DNA from 4 places in the Pseudomonas sp. GW822-FHT02D10 genome. Region 4 is predicted to be linked to each of the others. Evidence: predicted binding sites of a transcription regulator. Region 4 holds the regulator's gene; each other region holds the start of a gene.
The links. The regulator sigma-54, encoded in region 4, starts transcription at its own class of promoters, with help from an activator protein. The targets are predictions, from matches to a motif close to ANTGGCATNNANNTTGCTNT.

Region 1 (2,164 bases), on a different contig from region 4:
TCAGGAACGCACGACCTTTGTCCAGCTCTTCCAGGGCTTCTTTCAGGCTGCCGCACACTTGTGGGATCTCTTTCGCCTCTTCAGGCGGCAGGTCGTACAGGTTTTTGTCAGCGGCGTCGCCAGGGTGGATCTTGTTCTGGATGCCGTCCAGGCCAGCCATCAACAGTGCAGCGAAGCCCAGGTACGGGTTGGCTGCTGGATCCGGGAAGCGTGCTTCGATACGGCGAGCGCGAGGGCTCGACACGTAAGGAATACGGATCGAAGCGGAACGGTTGCGAGCCGAGTAGGCCAGCATGACTGGAGCTTCGAAGCCTGGGACCAGACGCTTGTAGGAGTTGGTCGACGGGTTGGTGAAGCCGTTCAGGGCCTTACCGTGCTTGATGATGCCGCCGATGAAGTACAGGGCGGTGTCGGACAGGCCGGCATAACCTTCGCCAGCGAAGGTGTTCTTGCCATCTTTGGCGATGGACAGGTGAACGTGCATCCCCGAACCGTTGTCGCCGTACAGTGGCTTAGGCATGAAGGTCGCGGTGCGGCCGTAAGCATCAGCCACGTTGTGCACGCAGTACTTCAGGGTCTGAACTTCGTCAGCCTTGGCGACCAGTGTGTTGAACTTCACACCGATTTCGTTTTGGCCGGCAGTCGCCACTTCGTGGTGGTGAACTTCGATGACCAGGCCCATTTCTTCCATGGCGTTGCACATGGAGGTACGGATTTCGTGGTCGTGGTCGAACGGCGGAACCGGGAAGTAGCCGCCTTTGACGCCTGGACGGTGGCCTTTGTTGCCGCCTTCCACGTCCTGGTCGGACATCCACGAGCCTTGTTCGGAGTAGATCTTGAACATCGAACCGGAGATGTCGGACTTGAACTTCACTTCGTCGAAGATGAAGAACTCAGGCTCTGGACCGACGAAAACGGTGTCGCCGATACCGGTGGACTTCAGGTATTCCTCGGCGCGCTTGGCGATGGCACGTGGGTCACGGTCATAACCTTGCATGGTCGAAGGCTCGATCACGTCGCAAACCAGGATCAGGGTCGGCTCTTCGGTGAACGGGTCGAGGACGGCAGTGGTGTCGTCCGGCATCAGGATCATGTCGGAAGCTTCGATGCCTTTCCAGCCAGCGATGGAGGAGCCGTCGAACATTTTGCCTTCTTCGAAGAAGGCTTCATCCAGCGCATCACGGGCCGGCATGGTCACGTGGTGCTGAGTGCCTTTGGTATCAGTGAAGCGCAGATCAATCCACTTGACGTCATGATCTTTGATGAGTTGAACCGACTTCGACATAGTGTCCTCCGGGTGGCTTCGGGCGGGTAGTGGAGTGCCCTTAGAATGTGGGTGATGCCGGCGCGAATACTCTGCCATGGCAACCTGCCTCACAAGGGAGCAAATTGCATGCCAGTGCCCTGACTTGGGTTTTCTGCCCCAATATCACGCTTATAAAGGTGCAAAGCGCCTTAGAGCGGGAAATCTCGCCCCTTAATGTAGCGCTCAATTCCACAAATGACCCGTTTTGGTGCGCTGAAAACCTTCTGCACATTAACTGGTTAAACCTTGAGCAATTTCCGCTATAATCCGCGCCCCCCTTTTTCGGCTGGCCCTGCGCGCGCTGTTTTCATGAAACTAATCGTAAAAGTCTTCCCCGAGATCACCATCAAGAGCCGCCCGGTACGGATGCGTTTCATCCGTCAATTGGCCAAAAACATCCGTGCCGTGCTCCGCGATCTGGACCCGGCCGTGGTGGTGAACGGCGTGTGGGACAACCTCGAGCTGGAAACGCACGTCACTGACCCCAAAGCCTTGAAGGACATGACCGAGCGCCTGAGCTGCATGCCGGGCATCGCGCACTTCCTGCAGGTTGACGAGTACCCGTTGGGCGACTTCGACGACATAGTCGCCAAGTGCAAGCAGCACTTCGGTGAGTCGCTGGCCGGGAAGATTTTTTCGGTGCGCTGCAAGCGTGCCGGCAAGCACGAATTCAGCTCGATGGATGTCGAGAAATACGTCGGCAGCCAGCTGCGCCGTCAGTGCGGCGCCGCCGGAATCTCGCTGAAAACACCTGCAATCGAAGTTCGCATCGAAATTCGCGACAAACGGTTGTTCGTGATCCACAGCCAGCACAACAGCATCGGCGGTTACCCGCTGGGCGCGCTGGAACAGACCCTG
Region 2 (2,164 bases), on a different contig from region 4:
GCATGGCGCCACTGGATGCGCCGCTGCTGATCGAAGGCGAGACCGGCACCGGTAAAGAACTGTTGGCGCGCGCCTGCCATCTGGCCAGCCCACGCGGGCAGTCGCCGTTGATGGCGCTCAATTGCGCCGGGCTGCCGGAGTCGATGGCCGAGACCGAGCTGTTCGGTTACGGCCCAGGTGCATTCGAGGGGGCACGGGCCGAAGGCAAGCTCGGGCTGCTGGAACTGACGGCGGGCGGTACGTTGTTTCTCGATGGTGTCGGGGAAATGAGTCCGCGCTTGCAGGTGAAACTGCTGCGGTTCTTGCAGGACGGTTGCTTCCGCCGGGTCGGCAGCGATGAAGAGGTTTATCTGGATGTGCGAGTGATCTGCGCAACGCAGGTCGATTTGTCCGAGCTGTGTGCGAGTGGGGAGTTCCGTCAGGATCTTTACCATCGCTTGAACGTGCTTTCGCTGCACATTCCACCATTGCGTGAATGCCTCGACGGGCTGACGCCGCTGGTGGAGCACTTTCTTGATCAGGCCAGCCGGCAGATTGGTTGTCCGTTGCCGAAACTGGCGCCAGCGGCGATGGATCGGCTCAGTCATTACCACTGGCCGGGCAACGTCCGGCAGTTGGAGAACGTGTTGTTTCAGGCGGTGTCGTTGTGTGACGGCGGCACGGTCAAGGCTGAACATATTCGCCTGCCGGATTACGGTGTGCGCCAACCCTTGGGGGATTTCTCGCTGGAAGGCGGGCTGGATGAGATTGTCGGGCGTTTCGAAAAGGCTGTGCTGGAGCGGCTGTATTCCGAATACCCGAGCAGTCGCCTGCTGGGCAAGCGCCTTGGCGTATCCCACACCACCATCGCCAACAAGCTGCGTGAATATGAAGTCGGCAAGACCGAGTCATAGCGGGTACCCGCTGTGTTTATGCTGGTGTCATCGTCGGATCGCCGCCCGGAGCCGGCTCGCTCCCACATGAGTCTTCAGTGGCCGCATAATTTGTGAGCATTCCATAACCCTGTGGGAGCGAGCTTGCTCGCGATGGCGGTAGTGGCCGCTGCCCAAGGTCAAGCGTTGCCGCCAAACGGCATAACCGCGCCGGTTTTTCGTCTTTGACACAATTGCCCATTTTCCTCTGATTCCTCTCAAGTCCTTTGTTTAGAGGGCTGCGAAGCCCTGTGTGGGAGTTGGTCTGCAAATTGCTTGAGGCTCAGCAGTACAGCGGTGGGCGGCAAACGTCCGACATGCAGAGGAAAGACTGTGGACAAGTACCTTTATGTGGCAATGACCGGCGCCAGCCAGAACGCACTGGCGCAAAAGGCTCATGCCAACAACCTGGCGAACATCTCCACCAACGGTTTTCAAAAGGACCTGGAGCAGGCGCGGTCGATGCCGGTGTTTGGTGACAGCTTTCCGGCGCGAGCGTTTGCCTTGACCGAACGTCCGGCCACCGACTTCTCTCCTGGCGCGATGATTGAAACCGGTCGCGACCTCGATGTGGCCGTCACTGGCAACGGTTGGATTGCCGTGCAGAATCCCAATGGCGGCGAAAGCTATGTGCGCACTGGCAGCCTGAATGTCGACGCCCTGGGCGTGTTGCGCGCCGGCAACGGCATGCCAGTCATGGGTAACGCGGGTCCGATTGCGGTGCCACCAGAACAGAAAATCGAAGTGGGTCAGGACGGCACGATCAGTATTCGAGCGATGGGCGAAGGTCCGCGCGTCATGGCCGAGGTCGACCGCATCAAGCTGGTCAACCCGGACATCAAGAACATGACCAAGGGGCTGGACGGCACGATCCAGACCGCGGATGGCAAGCCGGCACCGGCCGACGCCAACGTGCAACTGGTGTCGGGTTTCCTTCAGTCGAGCAACGTCAACGCCGTTGAAGAGATGACCTCGGTGTTGGCCTTGTCCAAGCAATTCGAGCTGCACATCAAGATGATGAACACCGCCAAAGACGACGACCAGGCCATGGCTCGGGTCTTGCAGATCAGCTAATTATCAGAACGTCGCGCCGTAAAACAGGCGCACGAGGAGAATCGAATGCTTCCGGCTTTATGGGTTGCCAAAACAGGTCTGTCCGCCCAGGACACCAACCTGACGACTATTTCCAACAACCTGGCGAACGTGTCGACCACGGGTTTCAAGCGTGACCGTGCCGAGTTCCAGGACTTGTT
Region 3 (2,164 bases), on a different contig from region 4:
AGACAACAGCTAGTGGCTTTCGCTCCTGGCGGTCAACACGATTTAAGAGGCGGCATCATTGTCTACGGGTAATTTGGATTTTGAACAGTTCCGGGTCTTCCTGGAAAAAGCCTGTGGTATTTTGCTCGGTGAAAACAAGCAGTATCTGGTGTCGAGCCGTCTCAACAAACTGATGGAACAGCAAGGCATCAAGTCCTTGGGTGAGTTGGTTCAGCGCATTCAGACCCAGCCACGCAGTGGTTTGCGCGAGATGGTGGTGGACGCGATGACGACGAACGAAACCCTCTGGTTTCGTGACACCTATCCGTTTGAAGTCCTGAAAAACAAAGTGCTGCCTGAGTCCATCAAGGCCAGTCCCGGACAGCGTCTGCGGATCTGGTCGGCGGCTTGCTCGTCCGGGCAGGAACCGTATTCGCTGTCGATGTCGATCGACGAGTTCGAACGGGTCAATATGGGGCAGTTGAAGATGGGGGTGCAGATCGTTGCGACCGACTTGTCCGGGACCATGTTGACCAACTGCAAGACCGGCGAGTACGACAGCCTGGCGATTGGTCGCGGTCTTTCGCCGGAGCGCCTGCAACGTTATTTCGATCCGAAAGGGCCGGGGCGTTGGGCAATCAAGGCGCCGATCAAAAGTCGCGTAGAGTTCCGCTCGTTCAATCTGCTGGACAGCTACGCCAGTCTCGGCAAGTTCGACATCGTGTTCTGTCGCAACGTGTTGATCTACTTCTCTGCCGAAGTGAAGAAAGACATCCTGATGCGCATTCACAGCACGCTGAAGCCAGGCGGTTATCTGTTCCTGGGTGCTTCCGAAGCACTGAACGGTTTGCCGGATCACTACCAGATGGTCCAGTGCAGCCCGGGGATCATCTACCAGGCGAAGTGATTGACCGGTAGTCGGTGCTGCATAAAAAACGGGAGCCCTCAGGGGGCTCCCGTTTTTTTATGCCCGACAATCACCAATGATCTGCCCGGTCCACTGTGGGAGCGAGCTTGCTCGCGATAGCGTCGTATCAGTCGACATCAATGCAACCTGTCACACCGTTATCGCGAGCAAGCTCGCTCCCACAGGGTCCGGTGTTGTTCTCCCACGTCGTGACAAGCGGCAGAAAAGCGGCAGGCGACGGAAATCCGTTGCCGCTTTTCTGGCATTGCCGCTTTGCCGCCGCCCGCAAAGCCCCGGTTTATAGGGTTTTATAAGCTGGCACGAGGCTTGCTATAACCCTGTTACGAAAAATCAGGTCACCCAAAGGTTTCCGACATGAGCATCAGCTTCGATAAAGCGCTCGGTATCCACGAACAAGCCCTGGGCTTCCGCGCTCAGCGTGCCGAGGTCCTGGCCAACAACATTGCCAACGCCGATACCCCGAACTACAAGGCTCGGGATCTGGACTTCTCGTCGGTGCTGGCCGCCCAGAACGACAAGAACAAGAACGGCACCTTCGCTTTGAACATGACCAATAGCCGTCATATCGAAGCCCAAGGTCTGAGCAGTGGTGACGAGTCGCTGCTGTATCGCACGCCGATGCAACCGTCGATTGACCAAAACACCGTGGACGCCCAACTGGAACAGTCGAACTACGCGGAAAACGCGGTCAACTTCCAGGCCAGCTTCACGTTGCTCAACAGTAAATTCAAAGGGCTGGTATCAGCCCTGCGCGGGGAGTAATCCATGTCTCTGTCCAGTGTTTTCAACATTGCCGGTAGCGGCATGAGTGCTCAAACCACTCGCTTGAACACCGTCGCCAGTAACATCGCCAACGCCGAGACCGTCTCTTCGAGCATCGATCAGACCTACCGTGCCCGTCACCCGGTGTTTGCCACCATGTTCCAGGGCGGCCAATCCGGTGGCAGCGATTCGCTGTTCCAGAACCAGGATGCCGCAGGCCAGGGCGTGCAGGTACTCGGTGTAGTCGAAGATCAAAGCAACCTCGAAGCACGCTACGAGCCGAACCATCCGGCGGCTGACGCCAAGGGTTATGTCTATTACCCCAACGTCAATGTGGTTGAGGAAATGGCTGACATGATTTCTGCCAGTCGTTCGTTCCAGACCAACGCGGAAATGATGAACACCGCCAAAACCATGATGCAGAAGGTCCTGACCCTCGGTCAGTGATAAGGGGCGATTTTTATGAGCGTTACCGATTCCACCGGCGGCCTGAGC
Region 4 (2,164 bases):
GATCGCGGCATACATGTCGTTATGCTCAGCGTTGGCGACCACTTCTCCACCGGGGATATGCAGTGTGGCTTCGATTTTCTGCAGCAGCTTCTCGACGGTCATCGTGACCTGCACATTGGTGATCTTGTCGAAATGCCTTTCTAATCGTTCGAGTTTTTCGCCGATGTAGATGCGCAGGGGTTCGGTCACTTCCAGTTGGTGTCCACTGATATTGACTTGCATACAGCTTCTCCTTCGTTGCCAGTGCATAAGGCGGCAGGCTGGTTTGCCTGCCACTAGAGCGTGTCCGAAAAACTTTCGAACACACCCTGGAACGCTATGGCGTAGCCCGTCACATCAACCGCTTGCGTTCGCTCGAAGGCGCGATCCCCAAGGATTCGCGGTACTTGGCGACGGTGCGGCGGGCCACCTGAATGCCTTGTGCCTCCAGTAAACCAGCGATCTTGCTGTCACTCAACGGCTTTTTCTGATTTTCCGCAGCAACCAGTTTTTTGATGATCGCGCGGATCGCTGTGGACGAGCATTCACCGCCTTCAGAGGTGCTGACGTGGCTGGAGAAAAAGTATTTCAGTTCATAGATACCGCGTGGGGTATGCATGAATTTTTGCGTGGTCACCCGTGAAATCGTCGACTCGTGCATGCCGACCGCTTCGGCGATGTCATGCAGGACCAACGGCTTCATGGCTTCATCGCCGTACTCGAGGAAGCCGCGCTGGTGCTCGACGATCTGGGTGGCGACTTTCATCAGGGTTTCGTTGCGGCTTTGCAGGCTCTTGATGAACCAGCGCGCTTCCTGCAACTGATTGCGCATGAAGGTGTTGTCGGCGCTGGTATCGGCGCGACGGACGAATCCGGCGTATTGCGGGTTGACGCGCAGACGCGGAACCGACTCCTGGTTCAGCTCCACCAGCCAGCGTTCGTTGTCTTTGCGCACTATGACGTCAGGCACCACGTATTCGGCTTCGCTGGACTCGATTTGCGAACCCGGACGCGGGTTGAGGCTCTGTACCAGTTCGATGACCTGGCGCAGTTCATCTTCCTTGAGCTTCATGCGGCGCATCAGCTGGCTGTAGTCGCGGCTGCCCAGCAGGTCGATGTAGTCGATGACGAGGCGCTTGGCCTCGGCTAACCAAGGGGTCTTGGCGGGCAGTTGGCGCAGTTGCAGCAACAGGCATTCGCCGAGGTTGCGTGCGCCGATGCCGGCAGGCTCGAATTGCTGGATGCGATGCAGGACGGCTTCGATCTCGTCCAGTTCGATGTCCAGTTCCGGATCGAAGGCTTCGAGGATTTCCTCAAGCGTTTCGTCCAGGTAGCCCTGATTGTTGATGCAGTCGATCAGGGTGACGGCGATCAGCCGATCGGTGTCGGACATCGGCGCCAGGTTCAATTGCCAGAGCAGATGGCTCTGCAGGCTCTCGCCGACGGAGGTGCGAGTGGTGAAGTCCCATTCGTCATCATCGTTGCTCGGCAGGCTGCTGGCGCTGGTCTGGTAAACGTCTTCCCAGGCGGTGTCGACCGGCAGCTCGTTAGGGATGCGCTCGTTCCAGTCGCCTTCCTCGAGGTTATCCACCGTGGGCGCGGTTTCCTGGTAGGAAGGTTCCTGGATATCGCTGTTGGGTTTCTGCTCGATGTTGTCCGCCATCGGGTCGGCGTTATCGAAGTCGTCGCCTTCTTCCTGGCGTTCGAGCATTGGATTGGACTCCAATGCCTCCTGGATTTCCTGTTGCAGGTCCAGGGTCGACAATTGGAGCAGGCGGATGGCCTGTTGCAGCTGCGGTGTCATCGTCAGCTGCTGGCCCATTCTCAAGACTAGCGATGGTTTCATGGCAGGGGCTTAACACCTTAATTCGCCGGCGCACATGCGCCATCCACTACAGGGCGCCGGAGCGCCAAACATAAGCAAATTATATGCCTGAAACTGAAGTGTTTGCCTAGAGCGCTGTAACAATAAAAGCATGCAAAGTTTTATTGAGGCAGTGCCCAGACGACAGGCCAGACACCTCAGTGCTTACAGGCGGAACTCATGGCCCAGATACACTTCCTTGACCAGATCGTTGGCCAGGATGGTTTCAGCGTCGCCTTCGGCGATCAACTGGCCATCGTTGACGATGTAAGCGGTTTCGCAGATGTCCAGGGTTTCGCGGACGTTGTGGTCCGTGATCAG

Region 1: glnA (glutamate--ammonia ligase) is a predicted target of sigma-54. The motif match lies at 1,382-1,401, and genes of this name have one in related genera.
Region 2: AC1RPZ_RS25370 (flagellar basal body rod protein FlgF) is a predicted target of sigma-54. The motif match lies at 1,171-1,190, and genes of this name have one in related genera.
Region 3: flgB (flagellar basal body rod protein FlgB) is a predicted target of sigma-54. The motif match lies at 1,201-1,220, and genes of this name have one in related genera.

The regions. Positions count from the first base shown of each region.
Region 1 covers NZ_JBXAOB010000018.1:26,678-28,841, forward strand. Annotated here, with positions in the region: gene glnA (glutamate--ammonia ligase) at 1-1,285, opposite strand, end outside; gene thiI (tRNA uracil 4-sulfurtransferase ThiI) at 1,616-2,164, shown strand, end outside.
Region 2 covers NZ_JBXAOB010000023.1:6,025-8,188, forward strand. Annotated here, with positions in the region: gene AC1RPZ_RS25365 (sigma-54-dependent transcriptional regulator) at 1-893, shown strand, start outside; gene AC1RPZ_RS25370 (flagellar basal body rod protein FlgF) at 1,245-1,985, shown strand; gene flgG (flagellar basal-body rod protein FlgG) at 2,031-2,164, shown strand, end outside.
Region 3 covers NZ_JBXAOB010000015.1:70,441-72,604, reverse strand. Annotated here, with positions in the region: gene AC1RPZ_RS21545 (chemotaxis protein CheV) at 1-13, shown strand, start outside; gene cheR (protein-glutamate O-methyltransferase CheR) at 59-886, shown strand; gene flgB (flagellar basal body rod protein FlgB) at 1,262-1,669, shown strand; gene flgC (flagellar basal body rod protein FlgC) at 1,673-2,116, shown strand; gene flgD (flagellar hook assembly protein FlgD) at 2,132-2,164, shown strand, end outside.
Region 4 covers NZ_JBXAOB010000004.1:179,699-181,862, forward strand. Annotated here, with positions in the region: gene hpf (ribosome hibernation-promoting factor, HPF/YfiA family) at 1-222, opposite strand, end outside; gene AC1RPZ_RS08715 (RNA polymerase factor sigma-54) at 332-1,825, opposite strand; gene lptB (LPS export ABC transporter ATP-binding protein) at 2,009-2,164, opposite strand, start outside.